2 regions of the Bradyrhizobium sp. STM 3561 genome follow, and region 2 is predicted to be linked to the other one. Evidence: riboswitches for the same ligand, from Rfam matches in the RefSeq annotation. Region 2 holds a riboswitch; the other holds the start of a gene.

Region 1 (14,737 bases), 150 kb from region 2:
CCTCCCGGATTGACCTGATGCACTGCCATGGGAATTTGCTCTCTCGAATGGGCGTCTTTTGCGGGCTGTATAGCACAGTCTAGGCGACAAAGTCCTGACGGGCTTGCCTGAGAGTGAACAGCACCTCGCCCCACGGGGGCACGCCAAGGCTTTGAAACACAACAATTTCTTCTGACGCCCCGAAGTGCAAGGTCGGCTCAAAGTGGTCAGAGTTTTGCCAAATTCAAGCGGGGCGGCGTCAAACTATTGGTGAATTCTCTCTGAGCCTTTATTGCGGTCATGTCCGAGCGAGGACGGGAGCGGATTTGAGCATCACCACCGAACAATTGCGCGCGCGCGCCGCTGATACGTTTTGGCTGCGGCTGGCGACGGTGGCCCTGCCCCTCCTGATGATCGCGCCGGCGGTCTGGAACGGCTATCCGCTGTTGCAATGGGATACCGGCGGCTATCTGGCGCGCTGGTATGAGGGCTATCTCGTGCCCAGCCGCTCCACGGTGTTCGGCCTCTATCTGCATTATGGCGAGGGTTTCGGCTTCTGGATCAATCTCGCCGTCCAGTCCCTGGCGACGCTGTGGCTGCTGCAGCTCACACTTCGTGTCCTCTCGATGATGCAGACCTTCCGCTTCGTCGCGATCAGCCTCGGCCTGATCCTGTCGACCGCGCTGCCCTGGCTTGCGAGCATGCTGCTGACCGACATCTTTGCCGGGCTCTCGGTCCTGTCGCTGTTCCTGCTGGTCGTCGGCGCCGGCAGGACATCGACGCGGGAAAAGGTCGCGCTGTTCGCCTTCACCTCCTTTGCCGCGGCGACCCACAGCGCCACGCTCGGCGTGCTGCTCGGCCTGTGCGTCGCCGGATTGATGGTGCGGCCGTTCATGGGCAAACGCCTGCCGCTTGCCGGACTAGCGCAGGCGAGCCTCTCCATCGTTGCCGGCGGCCTGATGCTGGTGTCGGCCAATTGCGCACTGTCCGGCAAGCTGGCCTGGACTCCCGGCGGTTACGGCGTCGCCTTCGGCCGCATGATGCAGGACGGCATCGTCGCACAATATCTCAACGACCATTGCCTGCGCGAACGTTACAAGCTCTGCCCCTATCGCAACGAGCTCCCGGCGACCGCCGACGAGTTCCTGTGGGGCAAGAGCATGTTCAACACGCTCGGCCGGTTCGATGGGCTCAACGAGGAGATGGGCTACATCGTCGTGCATTCGCTCGCGGATTATCCGGCCTGGCAGGCCGGCGCGGCGTTGCGCGCGATGGGCCAGCAATTGCTGCATGTGGCGACCGGCGAAGGCATCAATGGCTGGATCCCGCACACCTACGGCATCATCGAGCGCTACATCCCCGCGCAGGTCGCTCCGATGCGGGCGGCGCGGCAGCAGCACTGGGACATCAACTTCGATGACGTCAACTGGCTGCATGTCCCCGTCGCGCTGGCCTCGATGCTGGCGCTGGTTCTGCTGCTCGCAGATGCGCTGGCGAAACGCCGGCTGGACGATCTGACGCTGCTGGCGGCGACGGTGACGCTGGCGCTACTCGGCAACGCGTTCATCTGCGGCGTGATCTCCGGCCCGCACGACCGCTACGGCGCGCGGATGGTGTGGGTGGCGACGTTCGTGGTGCTGATGGCCGCGGCGCGGCGGCTGGGCGAGGACGTCAAAGCGCGATGAGATTGGGATGACGAGTCATCGCGCTTGGTTTCGTCCGAGCAGCGATTGCTATTGACTTGGCGTTCAGCAGCCTATCCGCCTCGGCAAAGAACGAGAGTCCAATGACAGCCCGTGGCGAACTCCAGGCGCTCTTGCACGTTTGCTCGTAACTCGCTGCTGACATCCCCTATTTTCTGCGCGACCTCCCTGAGGGAGTGGGGAGGGAGCGGACGTGGTGCAACGCACAGAAAATCAATCTTGAGTCGCGGCCGCTGATCGGGCTTAATTTTCGCGATCTGCGATTTCCGCCGATCGGAAAACGGGGAATTGCGATGAAGATGATAATCGGACTGCTGTTTGCATTTCTTTTGGCCGTACCCGCTAAGGCGCAGGACTCTCCATTCCGTAAGGAGCTGAAGCGCGCTGATCTCTCAGGCACAAACATGGAAGTCATCACCAGCATTTCTGAGATCAAACCGGGTGACGTCTCAACCCTCCACATTCACCACGGAGAGGAGTCATTCTACGTCTTAGAGGGCGGCACGATCGAACTTCCCGATGGGAAGCAAGTGCCGTTCCCAACCGGTATAGCTGCCGTTAACGTCCGCGAAGTGCCCCACGGAGCTTTCAAGGTCGTCGGCGACAAAACCGTGAAGCTTCTCACGGTGCATATCGTCGACAAAGGTAAGCCTCTCTACGACAAACCTCCTGCGAAATAGATCGACCCGCGGGAGACCGCATTGTGCGGGCGGTCTCTCCGCTCCCCTGAGAGGAGTCAGGGCGAGTGAACGTCGGCTTTTGGCCCTTTGCGAGCGGATGGCCCCTTGTGATGGGACATTTCAGGACAACCCGACCGCCTCAGACAGCATTGCCTCAGCCGCGGCGTGAGAGGAAATCGAGCACGCCGATCTTGTAGACCTTGTCGCCGACCGCACGCATGTGATCGCGATTGGGAATATCGAGCACTTCCGAACCAGGGATGATCGCGCCGAGCGCGCTGGCACTTCCTGCGACGTCGTCGGCGCTGCCGACCGCGATCAGCACCGGCACCTCGATGCGCGCGGCCTCGTCCCTGGTCATGAGCTCGCGCGTGCCGCGCAGGCAGGCGGCGAGCGCACGGCGATCGGAGCGCGTCTGATCGGCAAAAGCGCGAAAGGTGCGGCCGACGGGATCGGTGACGTCGTCGAGCGAGGGTGCTTCCAGCGCCTTGGCGACGTTCTCGCCGGGTCCGGTGCCCTCGATCAGGCCGCCGATGCCGATGCCGCCGAGGATCGCCGAGCGCAGGCGCTGCGGCTCGTTGAGGGAGAGCCACGCCGTCATCCGCCCGCCCATCGAATAGCCCATGATGTCGGCCTGCGGGATGGCGAGGTGGTCCATCAGCGCGAGCACGTCGCCGGCCATCGCGGGAATCGAGTACTGCCCGGGCTCGTAGAGCTTTGCGCTTTCGCCGTGGCCGCGATTATCGAGCGCAATCACGCGGCGGCCGTTCTTGCGCAGCTCCGAAACCCAGGTCGGATAGACCCAGTTCACGTTCTTGCTGGAGGCAAAACCGTGCACCAGGATGATCGGATCGCCCTCGCCTTCATCGAGATAGGCAATTTCAATGGCGCCGTTGTGGAAGCTCGGCATCAATCAGTTCCGGAGGTTTCGAGGGGGAAAGCTCGATCTTAGAGCACGATCCGGAAAAGTGTGCAGCGGTTTTTCCTCGCGGCAAACGCGGACCGCGCTTGCGCAGAGATCATGCTCAAACAATAGCCCGGAATGCGCCGACGATTTACCCCAATTTCGTCGCGCTTTAGGCCTCGAGAGCCGCACGTTCCAGCGCGGCTTCGGCTGCGATCTGCGCGCGGCGGAGCCGCCGCGCGCGCCGGCGATCGCACCAGGCCTGGGTCAGGCGCTCGGTGGTCGCCTTGATGGAGGAGAGAAGACCGAACAGCGTCAGTGCCGCACCGAGCAGCCAGAGCGTCAGATCGAACGCGCCGCCGATCAGCAGCAGCGCGCCGCGGCCGAGCAGCTTCAGAATCGCGCGGGTCTTGCCGCCCTGCGCTTCCGCAAGCCGCGCCGCGCGCGCGACGTCCTTCGGTCCTTCGGCGATCCGCAGCGTGTCCATCGCGCCGCGCGTGCCGGTCTTTTCGGCGACGCGCGTGACATCCTTGCCGAGCCGGACCAACGCGCCGGCCTTCTCGGCCCGGAACGCGGCCTTGATCGCGCTCACGGTCTGACCCGGCCGCAGCACCGAGCCTGATGCCACCGCGTTCCGGAGCGCCGGCGTGTCGACGACCTCGCGCGCAGACCGGCCGGCCCATGCGGCGAGCCCCTCGCCGAGCCGTCCGACCTTCCGTGCATCCTTCACCAGCGTCAGTCCGGCGCGCACCGGCGCGGTACCGCCGACGGACACGTAGGTTGCCGCCGTCACCGCAAGGCCGGCCGCGGCAAGGGAGAGCACGAGGCGGTCGGTGTCCTCGCCCATGGCCAGATGCTTGCCCTCGCGCACCACGTCCCTGACGTCGCCGATCACGAACAGATCGCCGGCCACCGTTCCCGACAGGCTCGCGACATCGTCCGCGTTGCCGGTGACGAGACCGGTGGCGAAGCGCTTGGCGAAATGCGCGGTGGAATTCGCCGATTTCACGGCGTCCTCGACGCGGCTCAGGAGGTCGTCGGGGAGCGCGATGTTGCGGTCACGCGCCAGCGCGACGAAACTGTCGGCGAGATCGGCATCGCCTGATGCAAGCGCGGCCTCGATATTGTCCTGGACCAGGTGGTCGTTCTGCCTCAGCAGTGCACCGAGCTTCAGCTCCGAGAGCGCGGCCGGATCATCCTGGGCAGAGAGGATCGCGCCTGCCTCACGGGCGTGCGGCGCGACCTGCGCGAGCATGAAGCTGCAAGCCGCGATACCGGTCAACGCTGTGCTGATTCGCAGCCACTTCATGCGGAAAGCCTGGACACTCTCGGATCGCTCGTGCCTGATGACTCGTCTTTCGTCACAAATTGCACGCGTCCCCAGACATAGTGTGCCAAAATTGCGACACAACGTCCCCGACGAAAGAAGGGCTTCTCTCTGGCCTCAAGATTGTGTCGAATTTGCATGAGCAAACGAGCATGGGGCAATTGCAAGCTTTCGGTTCCGCTGGACTAGCAATCATCTGCACCCGCCAGTATGGTCCGCGGCGCCTTAAAGATGCCGCGTCAGTCGTTGATTGTGTCTGCCGCCATTGCCACTCCAGGATGAGTTACGATGTCCGACCATGTCGTCCCGCACTTCCATAACGATGCCGGTGTCCCCGTCATCGAGATCGGCTCGCAAGAGTTCATGTGCGTCGGCGCCAATCCTCCGTTCGATCATCCGCACGTGTTCCTCGACCTCGGCAACGACAACGAGATCATCTGCCCCTACTGCTCGACGCTGTACCGCTTCGCGGCCGACCTGAAGCCGGGCGAAGCCCGCCCGCCGGAATGCGTCCTGAAGGACAAGGTGGCCTGACCGCCTCCGTCGGTCTGGGGTGGCGCTCTCCCGAACGATTGTCATCGCCGGCGCCGGCATGGGTGGCCTGACGGCCGCGCTTGCGCTCGCCGCCCGCGGCTTCCGCATCGTCGTGCTGGAAAAGGCCGAGCGCCTCGAGGAAGTCGGCGCCGGCCTGCAACTCTCTCCCAATGCCAGCCGCGTGCTGGTCGAGCTCGGCCTCACCGACCGCCTCAAGTTGCGCGCGGTGATCCCCGAGGCGGTCTCGATCATGAGCGCGCGCGCCGGCGGCGAGCTGCTGCGCATGCCGCTCGGTGAAGCAGCCTCCGCGCGGGCCGGCGCCCCCTACTGGGTGGTGCACCGTGCCGACCTGCAATCGGCACTCGCCGGCGCTGTTGCCGATCATCCCGATATCGACCTGAAGCTGGGTGCGGTCTTCGAGGACGTCGCGCCCCACGCCAAGGGACTGACCGTCGTCCACCGCAGCGGCACGATCCGCCGCAGCGATCTTGCCAGCGCCCTGATCGGCGCCGACGGCATCTGGTCGACGGTACGCCAGCATCTGTTTCCTGAGGTGCAGCCGCGCTTCTCCGGGTTGATCGCCTGGCGCGGCACGCTCGAGGCCACGCAGCTGCCCAAGGAGTATACCGCACGCCGGGTGCAGCTCTGGATGGGGGCGAACGCTCATCTGGTCGCCTATCCGATCGCAGGCGGACGCCAGATCAACGTGGTCGCGGTGCTGCCCGGCACCTGGAACCGGCCGGGCTGGGGCACGCCCGGCGATCCGCGCGAGGTGATGGACGCGTTCGCGGCGTCACGCTGGCCGCCGGCGGCGCGGATGATGCTCGCCCCGGTCGACAGCTGGCGGAAATGGGCGCTGTTCGGCGTACCCGATGGTTGCCCCTGGAGCAAAGGTCCGGTGGCGCTGCTCGGCGATGCCGTGCATGCGATGCTGCCTTTTGCAGCCCAAGGCGCCGGCATGGCGATCGAGGATGCTGCCGTGCTGGCGCGGCTTTTGAGCCTCGAGGCCGCCGAGAGCACCGCGGGCATCACCGCCGCGCTCAAACAATATGGAGCTGCGCGCCGGGCCCGCGTGCGGCGGGTGCAGCGGACCGCACGGCAGCAGGGCCGGATCTATCACTTCAGTGGGCCGCTCGCGTTCGCACGCGATCTGGCGATCCGCGCGCTCGGCCCGGAGCGCATGTTGGCGCGGCAGGATTGGATCTACAACTGGCGGCCTTGATGCGAAGCGCCGCCGGCGCGATGCGTCAACGGGCCGCTTTCCCGGATTTCGATGCCGGCTTGGCGGTGGCTGCGGGCGACGTCGCAGGCAGTGTCGCCTCAGGCGGCGTCTCCCGGCACTTGTTGCGGCGCCAGGCGTCCTCGGCCAATTGCGCCTGCCCGCGCACCGCGACGTAGTCGTTGCGATAAGCGAGCTCGGACACGACGGCCCCGCCGGCCCCGGTCTGCGCCTTGTCCATCAGTCTCTGCAAATCGGCGGTGCGATTGGCGAGATTCTTGCGCTCGGTCTCGAGCTGCTTGCAATCGTACAATTCGTATTTGGCGGGATCGGCAAAGGCTGGTGCGATCGTCTCGCTCATGCCGGCGCAGCCGGACAGCGCGACGCCAGCTGCAAGCAGCGCGATGAGCGCGCAAAAGCCGCGCAGCGAAGAGCAAGACGAAACAGCCATGCCGGATGAATAGCCCCCGTGGATTGAGAATGCCTAAAGCAGCAACAGATGTCCGGATTGAGGCTTTGCCTTGTGCGCCCGGCTCGCTTAAGGAAGAACCGTCCCCTCGGCTATGCACCGCGCCAATTCCAGACGGCCGGGAAGGACTTAAATATTTGATCTCGTTGGATCAAGCGGGCATGGCGGAATTGGTAGACGCAAGGGACTTAAAATCCCTCGGTGCGCAAGCGCTGTGCCGGTTCGACCCCGGCTGCCCGCACCACGAGAGCTGACGGTGCCACCTCGGCAAGAAATACAGCACTGTCAGAACGGGACAGAGGACCAGCTCGAAGGCCTTCACGATGCCGAGTAACCCGGCCTGAGGCACGAGCGAAAACCATCATCCTTGCACGCTCCCTCACCGGTTTTTTGACCGCCCCTGCCCCGCCTGCCAGCCATCCCGAAACATGGGTTGTGCGACGCAGCATCAGCGCTAGATAAGTCGCTCGATTGCAGGGGTGAGTTTCTTGTCTGACGTCAATGCCGACGATTGGGTGTCCTCCGGACACCGCCCGATGGGTTTTCCAGAATTCGTCATCGTGATCGCGTCCATCATGGCGCTCAATCCGCTCGCGATGGACATGATGCTGCCGGCGCTGCCCAATATCGGCGCCGCCTTCAAGATTCCCGTCGCGAACCATCTCCAGTTGGTGCTGTCGACTTTCCTGATCGGCTTCGGCGCCGGCCAGTTCGTCATGGGTCCCCTGTCGGACCGTTTCGGACGCCGGCCGGTGCTGCTCGGCGGCATGGCGGTCTATGCGGTGGCGAGCGTGCTGGCGGTCGCGGCGCCCTCGTTCGAGACGCTGCTGTTGGCGCGTGCGCTGCAGGGGCTCGGCACCTCGGCGACGCGCGTGATCGCGACCTCGATGGTGCGCGACTGCTATGTCGGCCGCCGCATGGCGAGCGTGATGTCGCTCGCGATGATGGTGTTCATCGCGGTGCCCGTGGTCGCCCCCTCGTTCGGACAGGCGGTGCTGCTGGTGACGGCTTGGCGCGGCATCTTCGTGGTGCTGATGCTCTACGGCCTGCTCGCGCTCGCATGGTGCGTGCTGCGGCTGCCTGAAACCCTTCCCGAGTCCGAGCGCAGGTCGCTGGCGCCCGCCGACGTGCTCGCAGCCTTCCGCCAGACCGTGACCCATCGCCAGACGATCGGCTATGCGACGGCGGCCGGAAGCGTGATCGGCGCACTGTTCGCTTACGTCTTCTGCGCCCAGCAGGTCTTCACCGGCATCTATCATCTCGGCCACTACTTCCCGCTCGCTTTCGCGGCGATCGCCGCCGGCACTGCCATCGCCGGCTTTCTCAATGCGAGGCTGGTCGGGCGGCTCGGCATGCGCGTGATCTCGCACGGGGCGCTGACGCTCTACGCCGTGGTGGCCGGCGTGATGCTGCTGACGGAAAGCCTCGGCGTGCTGCCGCTCGCCTTGTTCATGGCGCTCTCCGCTTTGATGATGTTCTCGTTCGGCATGATGGTCGCCAACTTCACCGCGCTCGCGATGGAGCCGCAGGGACACATCGCCGGCACCGCCTCCTCGCTTTACGGCTCGATCACGACGCTGATCGGAATCGTGGTCGGCATGGCGATCGGGCAGAGCTTCGACGGCACGCTGCTGCCCTTCTCGGTCGGCTTCTTCCTGTCGACCCTCGCTGCGCTCGCGATCGTGCTGGTGGTCGAGAAGGGCCGATTGTTCAGGCCGCATCATCGTCCCGTCGGCTGAGGAACCACGCGGCGGCCTCGATGTTGTCCTGCAGCAATGCCAGAGGATGCTGCAATGGAACTGGAACACCGCGAAGAGCGCGGCGAGGTAGAACGGCAGAAGACGGAACGTTCCGAACCGCGCGCTGAGCAGGCCACGTTCACCACGCCGCTTGCGAGCGAGGGGCTCGAGCAGGTGCGCGACAGCCACTGCTGAGCACGCCGCCTATTCGGTGCCCCGCCGGCTGGCGCTGAAATCATCCGCAGCGCTGGCCGGCACCGGGCTTCCCTGCGGCAGCGCCATCAGCACGATCACGTCCCGAGACAAACCAGGCTGGCCCCACAGGGAAGCGCGCACGGTGAACTCGCGCCTGACGAAATGTCCACCGCGGGCGGACACCCATTCCATCCAGCGGCTACAATATTCCTGCCCGCGAAAACAGAGTGCGGCCCAGCCGCGGTCCAGCGTCGTCTGGTGCGGCAGACCCCAAGTGTATTGGTACTCGAACGGCCGCGCGTAATGCGGATGGTCGGGACTGTAGAACGCCGTCGCGAAGGCAAGCGCGTCGTCGCCGCTGACCGCACTCAGCGGCTCACCGGTCTGCTCGCGCCACTCGCGCGCCAACTCGCCGGCCGCCTGCGCGTAAAAGTTCCGTCCCTCTTCATAGCCGTGCTTGTTGCGATAGATGGCATGGATCGGCGCCGCGATCAGGACGGCGGCAAGCGCAGCGCCGGCAACGATCACCGTGAGGTTCACGGTGTGGAAACGCTCGATCGGATAGCTCGTGCCGCAGACCACGAGAACGGCGAACAGGAATAGCCCCTGCAAGGCCCACAGCGACGGCAGATCGGTGCCCCACACAAGCGACGTCAGCACCGGCAGCACGATCGTACCGATCGTGACGTAGAACAGTAACCGCAAGCCCGGGCTCATGGCCGCGAAGTCGGCCGGAAACTGCTTCAAGCGCGTTCCCGCGATCAGCACCCAGAGCAAGGCCGATAGGCTCATCGCGGCGGCCAACCCCAGCACAAAGTTTCTCGCCTCGCCGAGTGAGCTCGAGACGTTGCCGTTGGCATGCGCCAGTGCGTAGGTGAAGGTCGACGCGCCCGTGGTCGCGAGCCAGTAGAGGTGGGGCGACAGCGCCGCGAGCCCGACGACGACCGAGATCCATGGCGAAGCGGAGCTGAAATAGGCGCGCCGCGCCGGGTGCGCCAGCGCGGCAAACGCGAAGCTCACGACGAGAAAGATCGAATAATATTTGCCGACCATCGCCAGCGCGGTCGTGCATCCCGCCGCGATAGCCCACGGCCAAGCGCGCGTCTCGAACGCGCGCAGAAAGCACCAGGTCGCCAGCGGCCAGATCGCCAGCAGCACCGAATTGGCATTGAAGCGCTGGGCATGAAATTGGTAGGCCGGCGTCAGCATCAGGAGCAGGAGCACCAGGATCCGCTTGTGTCCGGTCACGAACTGCCGCGAGATCAGATCGACGAAGAACAGCGCGAGCCCGGCATTGGCCATCGCCATCAATTGCAACGACCAGTCGCTGAGCGGAAACACCGAGGTCCACGCCGCCGTCACCCACCCCATCAACGGCGGATGCTTGTGATAGCCGAAAGCGAAATTGCGGCCCAGCGTCCAGGCTTCGAGCGTATCGGGATGAAGGCCCCCGCCGGCATAGGCGATAGCGAGATAGAGGGTCCAGACCACGACAAAGCAGGCGATGAGAAGCGGCACGGCCCAGCCAGCCTCGACGGCGTCGAGCCAGCGCAGGAAGGGCCGGCGCCAGGGCGCCGGCGCGCGATCGGACCGTTCGGCCATCGCCTGGAATGCAAAATCGATCGGCACGGGAAGCAAATCTGAAAAAATGATACGCGAAGACGCAGCATCTATTTCAGCTTGGAAACAAATAGCAACGATCAGCAATTGAAAAAGTTAAAGGGCGTCGCCTTTCAACGAGCGCAAGGCCATCAAACGGCAACGGCGCCGCTGATGACAGCGGCGCCGTGCGAGGGTCCGGCCGAAGGCCGCGAGAGGGGTTCTCGCCCTATTCCGACTTGTCGATGTTCCAGAACAGCGGCGTCGCCGGACCGTCGAGCACGCCGGTCAGCGATTTGCGCCAGCCGCTCGGCAGCAGGTACTGCCCGAGCGGGATATAGATCACCTGCTCATAGGCTTCCTTCTGGATGTCGGCCGCGATCTTCTTCTGCTCGTCGAGCGAGGCTGCGCGGACGAACGCATCCTTGAGCTGCTCGATCTTGGCATCCTCCGCCCAGCCGAACCAGCCGCCCTTCTTGCCCTGGCCGCCGATCGAGAGATTGGCGATCGGGTTGGAGACGTCGGCCGCGACCCAGTTGGTGAAGAACATGTTCCAGCCGCCCTCCTTCGGCGGCTTCTGGCTGGCGCGACGGCTCACCACGGTCTGCCAATCGGTCGCCTGCAGGTCGATCTTGAAGCCGGCCTCGCGCAGCAGCTGGGCCGCAACGATCGGCTGCGCCTTCAGCGTCGTGACGTCGCCAGGTGCCATGATCACGACCGGCGTGCCGTCATAGCCGGATTCGGCGAGCGCCTTCTTCGCTTCGGCCATGCCGTTGCCCTTCACGAGGGTCTCGGCACCGACCTCGGTTGCGAGCGGCGTGTCGCACACGAAGAAGGCACCACAGATCTTCTGATATTTCGGGTTTCCGACCAGCGCGTCGAGAACGTCCTTCTGGTTCATCGCCAGCAAGGCAGCGCGGCGCACCTTCACGTTGTCGAACGGCGGATAGAGGAAGTTCATGCGGCCGAGGGTCTGGAAACCGAACTTATTGGAGACCTCGATCGTGAGCTCCTTGTTCGCTTCCAGCACCGGCAGCATGTCGTATGGCAGATTTTCCATGAAATCGATGTCGCCCGACTGCAGCGCGTTCACCGCGGTCTGCGAGTCCGGCATGGTGATCCACTCGACGCGGTCCACCTTCACCACCTTGCCGCCGGAGGTCCAGCTCGCCGGCTCCTTGCGCGGCACGTAGTCGGTGTTCTTGACATAGACCGCCTTCACGCCGGGCTGGAATTCGCCCTGCACGAACTTGAAGGGACCCGAGCCGATCTGCTCGGGGATCTGCTTGTCCGGCGGCGTCTCGGCGAGACGCTTCGGCATCATGAACGCGACGCGCGAGGACGGCTTGCCGATGGAGTCGAGGACGAGGCCGTAGGGTTCCTTCAGCTTCAGCGTGATGGTCTTGGCGTCGGTCGCCTCGAGGCTCGCGGTGAAGTCCATGAGCTTCTGGCCCATGCCGTCGACCGCAGCCCAGCGCTTCAGCGAGGCGACGCAGTCCTCCGCCGTCACCGGCGCACCGTCATGCCACTTCAGGCCATCGCGCAGGGTGAAGGTGTAGGTGAGCTTGTCATCGGAGATCTTCCAGTCCGCCATCTGCGGCTGGATCTTGAAATTCGAATCCGGGGCGACCAGCGTGTCGTAGACCATGTAGCCATGGTCACGCGTGATGTAGGCCGTGGTGAAGATCGGGTCGATGATGCGCAGATCCGAATGCATCACCGCCGTGAGGGTCTTGCCGGCCGCCAGCACTGGCGAAGCCAGCGCAGTCGAAAGCGCGACGACCGTCAGCGCAAGTTTGGAGGCGAATGCGCGAGGCCCCCGGCGCGTGAAGTGGAACATAGAGGGTTCTCCTGACGTGAAACTGTTCAAAGGCAGGTTATTGGTTGAGCATGCGGTTCGTTCGTTGGGCGAACTAACCTCATGCAATGCCTTTATCTTTTCGAGACTTGCAGACAGTGTTGAGCGCGTCAATCCGGTTTCGTCGCAAGCCCTCGCGGCGCGCGCACGGGCTCCACAAAGATCAGTTTGGCTCTACAACGCTCTCCGCTGTCCTGCCCCGCGCCGATGCAATGCGCGTTCCATCTTCGCAGCTTGAGAGACATTGAGATGAATCCAGCCAATCTTCCCTTCGATTCCGAGGCCATGCTCGAGGGCCTGCGCACCTGGGTGGAATGTGAGAGCCCAACCTGGGACGCGAACGCAGTGAACCGCATGCTCGATATCGCAGCGCGGGACATGGCGATCATGGGTGCGACGATCGAGCGCATCGCCGGCCGCCAGGGCTTTGGCGGCGTCATCCGCGCGCGCTTTCCCCATCCGAAGCAGGGCGAGCCGGGAATCCTGATCGCCGGACACATGGATACCGTTCACCCCATCGGCACCATCGAGAAGCTGAAATGGCGGCGCGAGGGCAACAAATGCTACGGCCCCGGCATCTACGACATGAAGGGCGGCAACTATCTCTCGCTGGAAGCAATCCGCCAGCTGGCGCGCGCCTCGTTCACGACGCCGCTGCCGATCACCGTGCTGTTCACGCCGGATGAGGAAGTCGGCACGCCCTCCACGCGCGACATCATCGAGGCCGAAGCCGCACGCAACAAATACGTGCTGGTGCCGGAGCCCGGCCGCGCCGACAACGGCGTCACCACCGGACGTTACGCCATCGCACGCTTCAATCTCGAAGCGACGGGACGGCCGAGCCACGCCGGCGCGACGCTGTCGTCGGGACGTTCGGCGATCCGCGAGATGGCGCGGCAGATCCTCGCGATCGACGCGATGACGACGGAGGATTGCACCTTCTCGGTCGGCGTTGTCCACGGCGGACAATGGGTCAATTGCGTTGCCACGACAGCCACCGGCGAAGCGCTGTCGATGGCCAAGCGCCAGGCCGATCTCGACCGCGGGGTCGAGCGGATGCTGGCACTGTCGGGCACCAACAACGACGTCACGTTCAAGGTGACGCGCGGCGTGACGCGGCCGGTCTGGGAGCCGGATGCCGGCACCATGGCGCTGTACGAAAAGGCGCGCGGCATCGCCAAATCCCTCGGCGCGGAATTACCGCATGCAAGCTCCGGCGGCGGCTCCGACGGCAACTTCACCGGCGCGATGGGAATCCCAACGCTCGACGGCCTCGGCGTGCGCGGCGGCAATGGCCACACGCTGGAGGAGTTCATCGAGGTCGACAGCCTGGTCGAGCGCGGCCGCCTGATGGCGGGACTGCTGGCGACGTTGGAATAACGGCGCAGCGACGACGCAGGCTTCGCACTGCACAATGCATTGGCAATCGCGGTCGAAATTTAGCCTTGTCCAAAAATGAGGCGTATCGTACTGCTCGGCTTGTCCACGCGACGATGCGGGAGAGATCGCGACGAAGGTTTCAGCTTTAGTTGCGGCGCCGACGGAGCAACCGCCCCGGAAACTCTCAGGCAAAAGGACCGTTTCGTCAGGACAATCTGGAGAGAGACGGCACGATTGAAGTCGATCGTGATGTCCACCGAAGGGGATAGTCCGCTGCAAGAACCGCAGCGGATCAAGCTCTCAGGTACCGTGACAGATGGGGCGCCGCCAACGGCCTTTGGCCGGCGGTCAGCCTATCCTAACTCACGGGAGCCCCGAAACCATGACCCATATCGCCATCATCGGCGCCGGCATCACCGGCGTGACGACTGCCTATGCCCTGCTCGAACGCGGCTTTGCGGTGACGGTGCTCGACAAGCACCGTTACGCCGCGATGGAGACATCCTTCGCCAATGGTGGACAACTCTCCGCCAGCAATGCCGAAGTGTGGAACAGCACCGCGACGATCTTGAAAGGCCTGCGCTGGATGTTCCGGCGCGACGCGCCGCTGCTGATGAATCCGCGGCCGAACTGGCACAAATATTCGTGGATGAGCGAGTTCGTCGCCAATATCGGCAACTACCGCGCCAACAGCATCGAGACCACGCGGCTGGCGATCGAAGCGCGCAGGCATTTGTTCGACATTGCTGCGCGCGAAGGCATCGACTTCGACCTCGAACGCCGCGGCATCCTCCACATCTATCACGACAAGAAGGGCTTTGAATCCGGCCTGCGCGTCAACGCGCTGCTGAAGGAAGGCGGCCTCGATCGCCGCCCGGTGACGGCGGAGGAAATCCGCAACATCGAGCCGACGCTGCGCAAGGATTATTACGGCGGCTTCTTCACGCCGTCGGATGCGACCGGCGATATCCACAAATTCACGCGCGGGCTGGCAGAGGCCTGCAAGCGTCGCGGCGCGACCTTCGTCCACGAAGCCAACATTGATTCCATCGCGCAAGCCGGCGGCGGCTTTGTCCTCGGCTGGGCTGATCTGTCCGCAAGCGACGCTCGCGGTATGTTGAAAGCGGATGGCGTCGTGGTCTGCGCCGGTG
Region 2 (14,737 bases):
GTCGCTTCAGCGACAAGATTGCCTTGCAATCTTGTCGCGCGCTCCTCGCAATGACGGACGCTGGCGAGCATCGCCGTTCTCAGCTGATAGGAATGCAGCGAAGCTATTCGCTGCGTCCCCCGCCTTCCTTCTCCGCCTGCGCCAGCTCGGCGAGCGCGAGATCGCCGCTGTCGGCGAGCCTTGCCTTGGCAGTGGTGTGGACGTGGGCGGCAAGCGTCGGCATGCGCGCGATCAGGGCGTGAAAATCCTGGGCATCGAGCACCAGCAGGCGCGTCTTGCGCGTCGCCGTCACCGTGCCGCTGCGTTTGGTTTTGTGCAGCAGCGCGATCTCGCCGAAGAAGGTGCCGTCGGATAGCCGCACATGCTGGCTCGGCAGCGCGATCTCGACCTCGCCGGCGGTAATGAAATACATCGACGACGCCGGATCGCCCCGTCGCACCAGAATCTCGCCCTGCTCGATGGTGCGCGCCCGCAAGAGCCGCATGATGTCGGCGATCTCCGCGGCCGCCAGATGCGAGAACAGCGGCACCCGCGCCAGCATGCCCCAGGTGACGACGAAATCGCGCCGCTTCACCTCTTCCGCGAATGCGGTCGAGATGATCGCGACCGGCAGCGCGATCATGGCGAAGCCCGAGATGATGGCGAAGGTGGAGATGAACTTGCCGAGCGGCGTCAGCGGCACGACGTCACCGTAGCCGACGGTGCCGAGCGTTACGATCGCCCACCACATCGCCTGCGGGATGGTGCCGAGCTTGTCCGGCTGCACGTCGCGCTCGATGGCATAGAGCAGCGAGGCGAAAGTCAGCACCGCGCCGATCAGGATGACGATGCAGCCGATCAGCGCCCGCCGCTCGGCATGCACCGCGGCGAGCAGCGAGCGCATCGCCGGCGAATAACGGATCAGCTTGAAGAACGGCAGCACGCCGAGGGCTGCCAGCGTCGCGTGCCGGCCGGTCGCGAGCACGATTGCCGCTGGCAGGAACGCCATGAGATCGATGATGCCGAGCGCAGAAAAGGCATAGCCTAGGCGGTCGGACAGCGCCGATCCTCTGCCTTGGGTATGCCCCGCCACCGTCCACAGCCGCGCCGCATATTCCAGCGCGAACACGAGCACGGACAGGATGGAGATGCCTGCGAACAGCGCGCCAAACCGGGCGTCGAGCTCCGGCGCCGAGGCGAGGATCATCGCGGCTACATTGAGCACGACGACGCCGATGATCAGCTGGATGAAGCGCGACCCGACCGAATAGGCCAGCGGATCGTGCTCCAGCAATTCGTAGAGGCGATCCCGTAAGTTCGGATCGCGAAGCCCACGTCCTCGCGGAACGGTGGACATGGGGCTTTAAGCGCCCGCCATCGCTTTTTCGATCGCCGACAGCGCCGCGGCCGCCTTGGCCCCATCGGGGCCGCCGGCCTGGGCCATGTCGGGCCGGCCACCGCCGCCCTTGCCGCCGAGCGCTTCGGACGCGATGCGCACGAGGTTCACGGCGTTGAAGCGCGCGGTGAGGTCTTGCGTGACGCCGACCACGACACCGGCCTTGCCGTCCTCGGTGACGCCGACGATGGCGACGACCCCCGAGCCGAGCTGCTTCTTGCCGTCATCGGCAAGGCTCTTGAGATCCTTCATCTCGAGGCCCTCGACGGCGCGCGCCATCAGCTTGACGTCGCCGACCTCGCGCACGCTCGCGGCAGCGCCATTGCTGCCGGCGGCAGCGCCACCGCCCATCGCCAGCTTCTTGCGGGCGTCGGAGAGCTCGCGCTCCAGCTTCTTGCGCTCCTCCATCAGCGCGGCGATGCGCGCCGGCACGTCGTCGAGGGAGGTGCGCAGCTCGTTCGCCGCGGTCTTCGCCAGCGCCATGGTCTCGTTGGCGTGCCTGCGCGCATAATTGCCGGTCAGCGCCTCGATGCGGCGCACGCCGGAGGCGACCGCGCTCTCGCTGGTCAGCGTGATCAGGCCGATGTCGCCGGTGCGCCTCACATGAGTGCCGCCGCAGAGCTCGACCGACCAGCCGAGGGCGTTGGCGCCGCGCTCGCGCGCGGTCTTGCCCATCGAGACGACGCGGACCTCGTCACCATACTTTTCGCCGAACAGCGCGCGCGCTCCCGCCTCCCGCGCCTCGTCGACGCCCATCACGCGAGTGGTGACCTCGTCGTTCTCCAGCACCACGTCATTGGCGATATCCTCGACCCGAGCGAGCTCCTCGGCCGTGATCGGCTTCGGATGCACGAAGTCGAAGCGCAGCCGGTCGGGTGCGACCAGCGAGCCGCGCTGGGCGATGTGGTCGCCGAGCACCTGGCGCAGCGCCTCGTGGATCAGATGCGTCGCCGAGTGATGCGCGCGGATCGAGGAGCGGCGCGAATGATCGACCTCGAGCTGCAGCGCAGCGCCGAGCTTCAGCTCTCCACTCTCGACCGCGCCGATGTGAACGAAGAGATCGCCGAGCTTCTTCTGCGTGTCGATGACGCGGAATTTGAGGCCGCCCTCGCCCGTCAGCACGCCGGTGTCGCCGACCTGACCACCGGACTCCGCATAGAACGGCGTCTGGTTGAGCACGATCGAACCCGTCTCGCCGGCTTTGATGCTGGCAACTTCCTGGCCGTCCTTGACCAGGGCGGAGACGACGCCCTCGGCGCTCTCGGTCTCGTAGCCCAGAAATTCGGTGGCGCCGAGCTTCTCACGCAGCGGGAACCAGATTGCCTCGGAAGCCGCTTCACCAGACCCCTTCCAGGACTCGCGCGCCTTGGCCTTCTGGCGCTCCATGGCGTCGTTGAACGAAGCCTGGTCGACGCCGATGCCGCGCGACTTCAGCGCGTCCTGCGTCAGATCGAGCGGGAAGCCATAGGTGTCGTACAGCGTGAAGGCGACGTCGCCGTCGAACATGTCGCCCTTTTTCAGACCTGCGCTCTTCTCGTCGAGGATGGCCAAGCCGCGCGACAGCGTCTTGCGGAAGCGCGTCTCTTCCAGCCGCAGCGTTTCCTCGATCAGCTTCTCCGCGCGCATCAGCTCGGGGTAAGCCTGGCCCATCTCGCGCACCAGCGCCCAGACCAGCCGGTGCATCAAGGGCTCTTTCGCACCCAGCAGCTGCGCATGGCGCATCGCACGCCGCATGATCCGGCGCAGCACGTAGCCTCGGCCCTCGTTCGAAGGCAGCACGCCGTCGGAGACGAGGAAGGCCGAGGAGCGCAAGTGGTCGGCGATGACGCGGAACGAGGCCGCATTCTGCTCGGTCGGTCCGCTGCCCAGCGCGGACGCGGTCGCGTCGATCAGGTTACGGAACAGGTCGGTCTCGAACACGCTCTCGACGCCCTGGAGGATGCAGGCCATGCGCTCCAGGCCCATGCCGGTGTCGATCGACGGACGCGGCAGATCCACGCGTTCCTCCTTCGTCACCTGCTCGTATTGCATGAACACGAGATTCCAGAATTCGAGGAAGCGATCGCCGTCCTCCTCCGGCGAGCCCGGAGGCCCGCCCCAGATGTGCTCGCCGCGGTCGATGAAGATCTCCGAGCAAGGGCCGCACGGCCCGGTGTCGCCCATCGCCCAGAAATTGTCCGAAGTCGGGATACGGATGATGCGGTCGTCGGCGAAGCCCGCGATCTTCTTCCACAGGCCCGCCGCCTCATCGTCGGTGTGATAGACCGTGACGAGCAGCTTGTCCTTCTTCAGCCCGAACTCGGAGGTGATCAGCTTCCAGGCGAGCTCGATCGCGCGCTCCTTGAAATAGTCGCCGAACGAGAAATTGCCGAGCATCTCGAAGAAGGTGAGATGGCGCGCGGTGTAGCCGACATTGTCGAGGTCGTTGTGCTTGCCGCCGGCGCGCACGCATTTCTGCGAGGTGGTGGCGCGCTGATAGGGGCGCTTCTCGACGCCGGTGAAGACGTTCTTGAACTGCACCATGCCGGCATTGGTGAACATCAAGGTCGGGTCGTTGCGCGGCACGAGTGGCGAGGACGGCACGACCTCGTGGCCGTTCTCGGCAAAGAAGTTCAGAAAGGTCGACCTGATCTCGTTGACGCCGCTCATGTTCATCCAATCGGGTATGCTTGGGTCCGCTGCCGCCGTCCAAACCGGAAATTAAGGCTGATATCTGCGGGCCAAAGCGCTTTTAGACAAGGCCAGCTTCGCTGTCCAGAAACTGTGCAAGGAGATCAGAGGGTTGCCGCAGGCGCGCAATCCCGTTGAAAGGCACAGAAGTCGCGTTGACAGGCTTGGCCGGCCTGTGGTCTCTACCCATCTGTATCGTACGGCCACGTCGGGAGAGACCGGCACTGGTGCCGGCGCCGAAGGAGCAACCGCCCCGGAAACTCTCAGGCAAAAGGACCGCGTGGCTTTGACAGCATCTGGAAAGAGGCGCCGACGGGCATAAGACCCGGACTGCGTCCGCCGACGGGATAATACTCTCAGGCACAGCGACAGATGGGGCTTCGACCGGTGTCCATCGGGGAATCCTCCCCGGGAACCGCCGAGGGCCCCTTAGATGCTAGCGAATAACCAAGACTCCCTGAAACGTACACCCCTCCACAGCCTCCATGTGTCCCTGGGCGGCAAGATGGTGCCGTTCGCGGGCTATGACATGCCCGTGCAGTACCCCGCGGGCGTCCTGAAGGAGCACCTTCATACCCGGGCCTCCGCCGGCCTGTTCGACGTCTCCCATATGGGCCAGATCGCGCTCCGGCCGAAGTCGGGCAAGCTCGAGGACGCCGCCCGCGCGCTGGAGCGGCTGGTGCCGCAGGATATCGTGGCTATCGCCGCGGGGCGGCAGCGCTATGCCCAGTTCACCAATGACGATGGCGGCATTCTCGACGATCTGATGGTCGCCAATTTCGGCGATCACCTGTTCCTGGTCGTCAACGCCGCCTGCAAGGACGCGGACGAGGCGCATATGCGCGCGCATCTCGCGGACGACTGCATCATCGATTCGCTGGAAGGCCGCGCGCTGATTGCGCTGCAGGGCCCGAAGGCGGAAACGGTGCTGGCGAAATTCTGTGCAGAGGCCCCGGCGATGAAGTTCATGGACGCCGGTCCGCATGAGGTTGCCGGCATCAAGTGCTTCGTCTCGCGTTCCGGCTACACCGGCGAGGACGGTTTTGAGATCTCGGTGCCCGCCGCCGATGCCGAACACCTCGCCAAGATGCTGCTGGACAATCCGGACGTGCTGCCGATCGGCCTGGGCGCCCGCGACAGCCTGCGGCTGGAAGCCGGGCTCTGCCTGTACGGCCACGACATCGACACCACGACGACGCCGGTCGAGGCCGCGCTGGAATGGTCGGTGCAGAAGAGCCGCCGCAGCGGCGGGATGCGCGCCGGCGGTTTTCCCGGCGCAGAGAAGATCCTCGCCCATTTCGATGGCGGCGCGTCCCGCCGCCGCGTCGGACTGCTCGCCCTGGGCCGCGCCCCGGTGCGCGAGGGCGCGCTGCTGTTTGCGGATAGCGCGGGCGGCGAGCCCATCGGACAAGTCACCTCGGGCGGTTTCGGCCCGAGCCTGAGCGCGCCGGTCGCGATGGGCTACGTGCCTGCGAGCCTCGCCGCGCTCGGCACAAAACTCTTCGCCGAGGTGCGCGGCCAGCTTCTGCCGCTCACCGTCGCCGCCATGCCCTTCGTGAAAAACACCTACAAACGCTGAGGACGAGACAATGACCACGACGCTGTACACTTCCGACCACGAATGGCTCGCCATCGACGGCGATACCGCCACGGTCGGCATCACCGATTACGCGCAGCAGCAGCTCGGCGACGTCGTGTTCGTCGAACTGCCCAAGGTCGGCCGCGCGCTGAAGAAGGCCGAAGCCGCCGCCGTCGTGGAATCGGTGAAGGCCGCCTCCGACGTCTACGCACCTGTTACCGGCGAAGTGCTCGAGACCAACGAGGCGCTGGCCGCCGAACCGGCGCTGGTGAACTCGGACGCGCAAGGCGCGGCCTGGTTCTTCAAGATCAGGATCGCCGACAAAAGCGAGCTCGGCGGCCTCATGGATGAAGCCGCCTACAAGGCGCATACGGCGTGAGATGACGAGAACTCTAACCTCATTCTCAGTGTCATCACCCGCGAAGGCGGGTGATCCAGTACGCCGCGGCCCATCGGCCCTAGCCGAAACGCCTGCGTTTACTGGATGCCCCGCCTTCGCGGGGCATGACAGCAACTCCTAGCGAGGACCCATGATGACCGCGCACCGCAAATCCAATGGCGACACCGCCGCCAGTTTCGTTCGCCGCCACATCGGCCCCTCAGTGCGCGATGTCACCGCAATGCTCGAAACGCTCGGCGCCAAGAGCGTCGATGCGCTGATGGCGGAGACGCTGCCGGCCTCGATCCGGCAGGCATCGCCGCTCGATCTCGGCAAGGCGCTCAGCGAAACCGAGGCGATCGCGCATATGGCCGAGCTCGCAGCCCAGAACCAGGTCTTCACCTCGCTGATCGGCCAGGGCTATTCCGGCACCATCCTGCCTGCGGTGATCCAGCGCAACATCCTGGAGAACCCGGCCTGGTACACGGCCTATACGCCCTACCAGCCCGAGATCAGCCAGGGCCGGCTGGAGGCGCTGTTCAACTTCCAGACCATGATCTGCGACCTCACCGGGCTCGACGTCGCCAACGCCTCGCTGCTCGATGAAGCGACCGCGGCGGCCGAGGCGATGGCGCTGGCCGAGCGGCACTCGCAGGTGAAGGCAAAAGCTTTCTTCGTCGACAAGGACGTGCATCCGCAGACGCTGGCGGTGATGCGCACCCGCGCCGAGCCGCTCGGCTGGAATCTGGTGGTCGGTGATCCCCTCACCGATCTCGACAAATCAGACGTGCTCGGCGCGCTGCTGCAATATCCGGGTTCTTCCGGCGCGTTGCGCGACCTCAGGCCCGCGATCGCGTCGTTGAAGGCCAGGGGCGCGCTCGCGATCGTTGCCGCCGACCTGCTGGCACTGACGCTGCTCGCCTCGCCCGGCGAGCTCGGTGCCGACATCGCGATCGGCTCTGCCCAGCGCTTTGGCGTGCCGATGGGTTATGGCGGGCCGCACGCGGCCTATATGGCGGTGCGCGATGCGCTGAAGCGCTCGCTGCCCGGCCGTATCGTCGGCCTCTCCGTGGATTCGCGCGGGGCACCTGCCTATCGTCTCGCGCTGCAGACCCGCGAGCAGCACATCCGCCGCGAGAAGGCGACTTCCAACATCTGCACCGCGCAGGTGCTGCTGGCCGTCATCGCTTCGATGTATGCGGTCTATCACGGCCCCGAAGGCTTGATGCAGATCGCACGCAACGTGCATCGCCGCACCGCCGTGCTCGCGGCCGGCCTGCGCAAGCTCGGCTTCGCGCCGCAATCCGACAGCTTCTTCGATACGGTGACGGTCGATGCCGGCGGCAAGCGCGACGAGATCATCGCGCGCGCGACCGCTGAGAAGATCAATCTCGGCCTCGGCCATGGCACCTTGCGCATCGCCCTCGACGAGACCACGACGCCCGCGACCGTGGAAGCAGTCTGGCGCGCTTTCGGCGGCACGCTCGCCTATGCCGAGATCGATGCAGCGACACGCGAGGCGCTGCCGGACGGCTTGAAGCGCACGACCGCGTTCCTCACCCATCCCGTCTTCCACGCGCATCGCTCGGAGACCGAGATGCTGCGCTACATGCGCAAGCTCAGTGACCGCGACCTCGCGCTCGACCGCGCCATGATCCCGCTCGGATCCTGCACCATGAAGCTGAACGCGACCACCGAGATGATGCCGCTGACCTGGCCTGAATTCGGCAGCCTGCATCCGTTCGTCCCGCGCGAGCAGGCGGCCGGCTATCACGCGCTGTTCGCGCGGCTGGAAAAATGGCTGTGCGACATCACCGGCTACGACGCGATCTCGCTGCAGCCGAATTCGGGCGCGCAGGGCGAATATGCCGGCCTGCTCGCGATCCGCGCCTATCACGCGGCGCGCGGGGAAAGCCACCGCAAGATCTGTCTGATCCCCTCCTCCGCTCACGGCACCAATCCCGCCTCGGCCGCGATGGTCGGCATGGAGGTGGTGGTGGTCGCCTGCGAGAAGAACGGTGACGTCGACGTCAATGACCTCCGCGCCAAGGCGGAGAAGCATTCCAACGATCTCGCCGCTGTGATGATCACCTATCCCTCGACGCATGGCGTGTTCGAGGAGCATATCCGCGAGATCTGCGACATCGTGCACGGCCATGGCGGCCAGGTATATCTCGATGGCGCCAATCTCAATGCGCAGGTCGGCCTGTCGCGGCCCGGCGATTACGGCGCCGATGTCAGCCATCTCAACCTGCACAAGACCTTCTGCATCCCGCATGGCGGCGGTGGCCCCGGCATGGGCCCGATCGGCGTCAAGGCGCATCTCGCCCCGTTCCTGCCCGGCCACCCGGCAACGAACGGCGCCGCCCCGGTCGGTCCGGTCTCGGCTGCGCCGTTCGGCTCGGCCTCGATCCTCACCATCTCCTATATCTACATCCTGATGATGGGCGGCGAAGGGCTGAAACGCGCCACCGAGATCGCGATCCTCAACGCCAATTACATCGCAGCGTGCCTCGATCCGCATTTCGCGGTGCTCTACAAGAATGCGAGGGGCCGCGTCGCGCATGAGTGCATCGTGGATCCGCGTCCGCTGAAGACGACGTCTGGTGTTACGGTGGACGACATCGCAAAGCGCCTGATCGATTACGGCTTCCACGCCCCGACCATGAGCTTCCCGGTGCCGGGCACGCTGATGATCGAGCCGACCGAGTCGGAATCCAAGGCCGAGCTCGACCGCTTTTGCGATGCCATGATCGCGATCCGGAAAGAAATCGCCGAGGTCGAGGCCGGCCGCTTCAAAATCGAGGCTTCGCCCTTGCGCCACGCCCCGCACACCGTGCACGACATCGCCGACGACGATTGGAAGCGTGCCTATACCCGCAGCGAAGGCTGCTTCCCGGATGGCATCTCGCGCACCGACAAATATTGGTGCCCCGTGGGCCGCGTCGACAACGTCTACGGCGATCGTAACCTGGTGTGCTCCTGCCCGCCGGTGAGCGACTACGCGGAAGCTGCGGAGTAGGACGCGACGGCGGTCTCGTAGCAACCATTAGATTCGCCCGATCGCTGAGGGTAGCATGACGCCGTGCTTGCGGCCGTCAAGGCGTGGCCTGGCGGCAGCGGAGATGGAGTTGAGGCCAGGGCGACGGCCAGCCTTTGACGGCCGCGGCGCGCGGCGTCTTTGTGACGGCAGGTCGGGACGAAGAAACGGTGCTTCGGCCGAACAAAGAAACGCCATCAGGTAGCCGGAGCCCTCGCGATCTCGGGCGGTTTTGTCTGCCAAGGCGTGCCGCGGGCGACCACTGTGTTGGCGAAGATTAATAGCTTTCTGGCGCAAGCGATCAATGCGCGCTTGTGTTCCTTGCCTGCTCCCATCAGCCTTCCATAGAGCGTGATGAGCTGCGGATTCCAGCGAAATGACGCCGGCAGCGCCGCAGTAAAGAGCGCACGTCGCAGCCGTTCACGCCCGCCGGCGATGTGACGAACGCCGGTGCGATCGCCGCTGTCGTCATCGTAAGGGGCAATGCCAGCCAGCGCGGCCGCTTGCTCGCGCGTGATCTGACCGATCTCGGGCATCCGCACCAGAATGACCATGGCGGTCTTTAGCCCGATACCATCGATGCTGTTGATCAAGTCGAGCCGCTCGGCAAGATCGCGATGCTCACGGATTGCGGCGGCCAGTGCCTTCAGTTCGACCTTCTCGCGCTTGGCCAGGCGAGCGATATCCTCCTTCCACAGCTTCTGGAGCCGCATATTGCGGCAGCTCTCGATCCGGTTCTTCAGCCGAGCAATGTCCTCGGTGATCTGGTCGATCATCGTCAGGTGCTCGGCAAATGGCAGCAAGCGGGGATCCGGAGCTGCGTGGATCTTCTTGACCGCGGCGGTGCAGGCCGCAATCAGCGCGGCATCGATCTTGTCGTTCTTGGCGCGCTGCAGCTGGAACACGGCATAAGCGCGCACCTGGGCCGGCTGAAATACGACGACCACAAACCGCTGGCGCCGCAACTCGGCGACGACAGCCTGCTCATAGCCGCCGCTCGCCTCGATCCCGACCCGTTTGACCTTGTGGCGCTGCAACCATTCCACCAGCACTTTATAGCCATCCGGCGTGTTATCGGCCTGAAGCCGCTCCAAACTGCCATCAAGTGCCACATCGAGCTTACGTTTACCGGTATCGATCCCGGCACAGATCGTGATACGCTTGGCCATCTTCGTCGACCCTCCCTTGTGTGTGCGAACCTAAAGTTCGTTCAACCATCCGGGTCCCGATGAAGTACCGATCGCGATCCTGCTACGAAAGGCAGCCCTCAAGGCTTCGGTGGGCATCGATCCGATCGATCGGCAGCCCAGCTCGGGCGGCCACCCGAGCTGGGCCATTCCTCACGGAACGAGGCCATTCTAGTCCGGTGCGCTAAAACAAGGGTGGGCAAAGCGCAAGCGTGCCCACCACCTTTCGCCGCGTTAGACGATGGTGGGCACGGCGCAAGTGCGCCTTTGCCTGCCCTACGGCATCGAATGCGCCGCTAGGGCGCAATCAACAATCGGCTTTCGCGATCCCATCGCCAGAGCTTTTCGTTGGTGAGCTCCGTCCCGCCCCACCAGCGATAGATTCGGTTGTGGCGCCACATATCGTCCTCGCGCGCAAAGATGGAGCGCCCGAGTTCAGTCAGCGTGACCTTCCACTCGCTCCTGCCGAAGTAACGATCCTCATTGTCGAACGCCGGATCGCCTAACATGACCGGCGGCGCCGAATACGCCCCCAGTTCCAGCAAGGCATCGCGCGCGTCGTTTTCGTCGAACACATCGCGCATCCACCACGCCTCGGTGACACGCCTTGGGTCCGTGTGCCCATCGTTCACGAAGTCCAGGATATCCATTTCGCTCGCACCTAGGCCCGTCACACTGTCCGGAAGCTCTTCAAGCAACGCGATGAGTGCCGGCCGAAGTCTCGGCAGGATCGTCAGATCCGTCATCAGAAGATCGAAACAGGGCTTTGGCGTTTCAGCCCGATAGGCTTGCCAGGCGCGGCTTGCCGTCACCAAATGGGTCTCGGTCACCTCGAAGGCCGGCAGCTTCCACTTTGCGACGGATTCTGGAGCATAGTGCGCAACATGATCGTCCGTGTGCACTAGGCTCAGCTTCGTCGTGATTTCTTTGTACGGGCGAAGTAGGTCCAGCAACCAGACCAGCACCAGCTGATCGTTAGGGCGAGAATCGACCCATATTTCAATTGAATCGAACTTGGCGCACAGCTCGAAGAAACCGATATCGCGCGTGCCGAAACCGTCGAGCGAACCACGACAGGAATCATCGAGCCAATGATCGCCGGAATTGCCGTGCTTTGCCGAACGGCGCTCCAGCCCCATCAAGAGCTGTTCCTCGGGAGGCAATTTCCTCCACACGAAGCGTAGATAGAATCCAAGCACGACATTCGCGAGGCGCGACTGGCGAAGCACGTCTTCGTCAAGATGGTTCGTGGATAAGATCAAATGGGACACGGACGCCTCTCAAAATTGATGCGCAATTCACGAAGACTGAGAGCCACGCGCACCCACCTTAGCGACGCGCGATCAACGAGCGAGTCTCAGGATCCCACCGCCAAAGCTTTTCGTTGGTGAGTTCCGTCCCACCCCACCAGCGATGGATCGGGTTGTGCTGGAGGAAATCCGCCTCTCCTGCCAGCACCGCATTCCCGAGATCCGTAAGTGACAGGCGGGATTGCTTGTACCGGGCGTGACGGACAGCATCGTTGTGCATGTCGAGCGTAAACGGCCCCTCCTCCAGCCCGGATACGGCCGGCACCGGACAGCGCGCGAGCCCGTCGAGCAGCGCGCCCACCTCCCAATAGTCGAAGACACGACGCTCGTTGCGCTTGTGATGTCCCGGAAAGACGTCGAAGGGCTGCAGGCCGCCCCCGGGCGATGAGCTGGAGTATCCGCAGCTCCGTGGCTCCAAGGCCCGAAGCCGGGCGCGGCAGCTCTTCGAGAAGAGCTGTCCTGTCAGGAGCAAGGTTAGGCAGCCAGCTCAAATTCGTGAGATTGCACCAGCTTTGCGGGGTCGGCGCACAATAGGCCCGCCATGCACGGCTGGCCGATTTGAGTTGGAGAGGTGTGATCCGGACGACCGGCGGGTAGGATTCCCTTCGCGGTGGGTCGACGTCCCCGACGCCCAAGAACAGAGCGCGGACGACAAAGGCGGGATTCGCATCGCGTCGGCGGCACCAATGATCGAGCAGCCAGAGCAGGATTAATTGGCCATTTGGCCCTGGTCCCCGCCAAAACTCAACCGAGTCGTATTCTCCCAGCAGTTCGATGAATCCTCGATCCTTCGCACCTCCTCGAGGCGCCAGGGCGGCGTATCGTCAAGCCAATGAAGCCCGTGCGACTGCGTCGTGCGTGGCGCGAAAAACGCATCAAGCTCCGCATCAGACGGCAATTGTCCCCAAACGAGCCGGCGCTCGATCGCGATCACGAGGCCGGCGATGCCGGCTCGTTGAATGGCGCCGGCGATGGACGAGTCTGTCGTGACAATGAGTCGTGTCATGACGCTGCCCTCTCCCCGATGGTCCTACTTTTTCCCCGGAAGAGAATCCCAGCGCAGCGTGAGAAGCGCGCCGAGCCCGGCGAGCGAACTGATTCCCAACAGAACGATTGCCATCAGCATCGAATATTTGCGCGTGCGCTTGGCGTGCCGCGTTTGAACAACAAGCATGACCTGCCCCATTTACTCATGAACTGACGCTAGCAAGCGTTGACCGAGCCTAGTGTTGGTCAACGTGACGATGCAACCTGAGAATGTATCGGGGACTAGAACTGCAAAACGAAACGGGCACCGAAGACGTCGGCAACTCAACGTCCTCAGCGCCCGCTCCTCGCGAAAAACTTTCGCGTTAGGTCCTACTCCTCCGCCGGCTCCTCGCCATCGGCGTCACGCTCCGGCGTACCGGCGAGAATCTGCTCGGCGATCAGGCCGGAGTTCTGGCGGATCGCGGTCTCGATCTTGGCGGTGATGTCGGGGTTGCCCTTCAAAAACGCCTTGGCGTTCTCGCGGCCCTGGCCGAGGCGCTGGCTGTCATAGGAGAACCAGGCGCCGGACTTCTCCACGATGCCGGCCTTGACGCCGAGATCGAGGATCTCGCCCATCTTGGAGACGCCCTCGCCGTACATGATGTCGAACTCGACCTGCTTGAACGGCGGCGCCAGCTTGTTCTTGACCACCTTGACGCGGGTGGTGTTGCCGACCACCTCGTCGCGCTCCTTGATCGCGCCGATGCGGCGGATGTCGAGACGGACGGAGGCGTAGAATTTCAGCGCATTGCCGCCGGTCGTGGTTTCCGGCGAGCCATACATCACGCCGATCTTCATGCGGATCTGGTTGATGAAGATCACCATGGTGTTGGACTTGTTGATGGAGGCCGTCAGCTTGCGCAGCGCCTGGCTCATCAGGCGGGCCTGCAGGCCCGGCAGCGCATCGCCCATCTCGCCCTCGAGCTCGGCCTTCGGCACCAGCGCCGCGACCGAATCGACCACCATCACGTCGACTGCGCCGGAGCGCACTAAGGTGTCGCAGATCTCCAGCGCCTGCTCACCGGTGTCGGGCTGCGAGATCAGGAGCTCGTCGATGTTGACGCCCAGCTTGCGGGCATAGACCGGATCGAGCGCGTGCTCGGCGTCGATGAAGGCGCAGATGCCGCCCTTCTTCTGAGCTTCCGCCACCGTATGCAGCGCCAGCGTGGTCTTGCCGGAAGATTCCGGCCCGTAGATCTCGACGATGCGCCCCTTGGGCAGGCCGCCGATACCGAGCGCGATATCGAGCCCGAGCGAGCCGGAGGACACCGCCTCGATGTCCATGGACCGGTCGTTCTTGCCGAGCTTCATCACCGAGCCCTTACCGAACTGGCGCTCGATCTGAGAGAGCGCGGCGGCCAGAGCTTTACTCTTGTCCATGGAAGATCCTTCGACGATACGCAGGGCAGTTGCGGACATTGGGTCGTGCTCCTTATGGCGAGGATTCGCTAGGGGGACAAACGATTGAGAGGCGGGCCGGCGATAAAAACAATGTACCCCATTTGTTCCAGGTTCGCAATATGTTCTTTTGCGATCTTGACTCGGAAACTCTGATGCTGCCTGCAAAACAGACGAGAATATTGAACGTCTTGCAAATCTGACGGATGGGCTAACCTCTCACAACGAGTCCAGAGAGACTGGCGCATAACGGACTTTCCTAATCCGCCTCTGCGGGTGTCGGATATCGAACAGACTATTCCGGAGCTATCAGCCAGAGTGACAGTATCCGGGATTTTGCGATTCCCTCCCGGGGCTGGACCAACGTCGCCCGCCGTATTGCAAGCGGGCGACGTTGTTGCTGTGGGGGTGTCCTAGTCTGCCCTCGCGGGTGCCCTAATTAGGACAGTACCCGATTGGGCCCCCCCTCAATGCCACCGACGGCGCTCGATCCGTGACCCGCATCAAGAACGCGCGGCCGGCGTGTCGTCATCTTTCCGTAATCCTACGGCACCGAACCTTTTCGCGGTCTCCGGCTTCTGGGGGATGGGACCGCAACTCTGGGGATCGTAACCATGACCGACGACAACACGCACAATGATGCGATCAGGCGCAATCCGCTGCTGGAGGCAGCGCGCGAGGAGATGGTGAAGTTCGAGCGCAAGGAAAACGAATTCCGCAAGAAGGACCGTGAAGAGCGCGCCGCCGAGCTCCATCTTCCCCTGAACGAG

Evidence for each region. Region 2 has a riboswitch for glycine ahead of gcvT (glycine cleavage system aminomethyltransferase GcvT). Riboswitches for the same ligand answer to the same signal wherever they lie in the genome.
Region 1: linked by a shared signal. The riboswitch ahead of P6U28_RS18945 (D-amino acid dehydrogenase) and the one ahead of gcvT (glycine cleavage system aminomethyltransferase GcvT) in region 2 are both predicted to bind glycine.

What each region holds. Positions count from the first base shown of each region.
Region 1 is NZ_CP120695.1:3,953,137-3,967,873, forward strand. Features, by position in the region: gene cysE (serine O-acetyltransferase) at 1-29, opposite strand, end outside; gene P6U28_RS18880 (hypothetical protein) at 306-1,664, shown strand; gene P6U28_RS18885 (cupin domain-containing protein) at 1,976-2,362, shown strand; gene P6U28_RS18890 (alpha/beta fold hydrolase) at 2,517-3,272, opposite strand; gene P6U28_RS18895 (hypothetical protein) at 3,439-4,575, opposite strand; gene P6U28_RS18900 (zinc-finger domain-containing protein) at 4,882-5,127, shown strand; gene P6U28_RS18905 (FAD-dependent monooxygenase) at 5,147-6,349, shown strand; gene P6U28_RS18910 (twin-arginine translocation pathway signal) at 6,375-6,797, opposite strand; tRNA gene P6U28_RS18915 (tRNA-Leu) at 6,971-7,059, shown strand; gene P6U28_RS18920 (multidrug effflux MFS transporter) at 7,304-8,554, shown strand; gene P6U28_RS18925 (hypothetical protein) at 8,609-8,749, shown strand; gene P6U28_RS18930 (glycosyltransferase family 39 protein) at 8,759-10,351, opposite strand; gene P6U28_RS18935 (ABC transporter substrate-binding protein) at 10,578-12,188, opposite strand; gene P6U28_RS18940 (M20/M25/M40 family metallo-hydrolase) at 12,456-13,586, shown strand; glycine riboswitch at 13,693-13,796, shown strand; glycine riboswitch at 13,798-13,906, shown strand; gene P6U28_RS18945 (D-amino acid dehydrogenase) at 13,969-14,737, shown strand, end outside.
Region 2 is NZ_CP120695.1:4,104,157-4,118,893, forward strand. Features, by position in the region: gene P6U28_RS19630 (cyclic nucleotide-gated ion channel) at 104-1,336, opposite strand; gene alaS (alanine--tRNA ligase) at 1,343-4,024, opposite strand; glycine riboswitch at 4,245-4,333, shown strand; gene gcvT (glycine cleavage system aminomethyltransferase GcvT) at 4,479-5,624, shown strand; gene gcvH (glycine cleavage system protein GcvH) at 5,635-6,003, shown strand; gene gcvP (aminomethyl-transferring glycine dehydrogenase) at 6,158-9,025, shown strand; gene P6U28_RS19655 (IS110 family transposase) at 9,241-10,212, opposite strand; gene P6U28_RS19660 (hypothetical protein) at 10,527-11,501, opposite strand; gene P6U28_RS19665 (hypothetical protein) at 11,560-11,958, opposite strand; gene P6U28_RS19670 (hypothetical protein) at 12,250-12,546, opposite strand; gene P6U28_RS19675 (hypothetical protein) at 12,571-12,726, opposite strand; gene recA (recombinase RecA) at 12,900-13,988, opposite strand; gene P6U28_RS19685 (hypothetical protein) at 14,582-14,737, shown strand, end outside.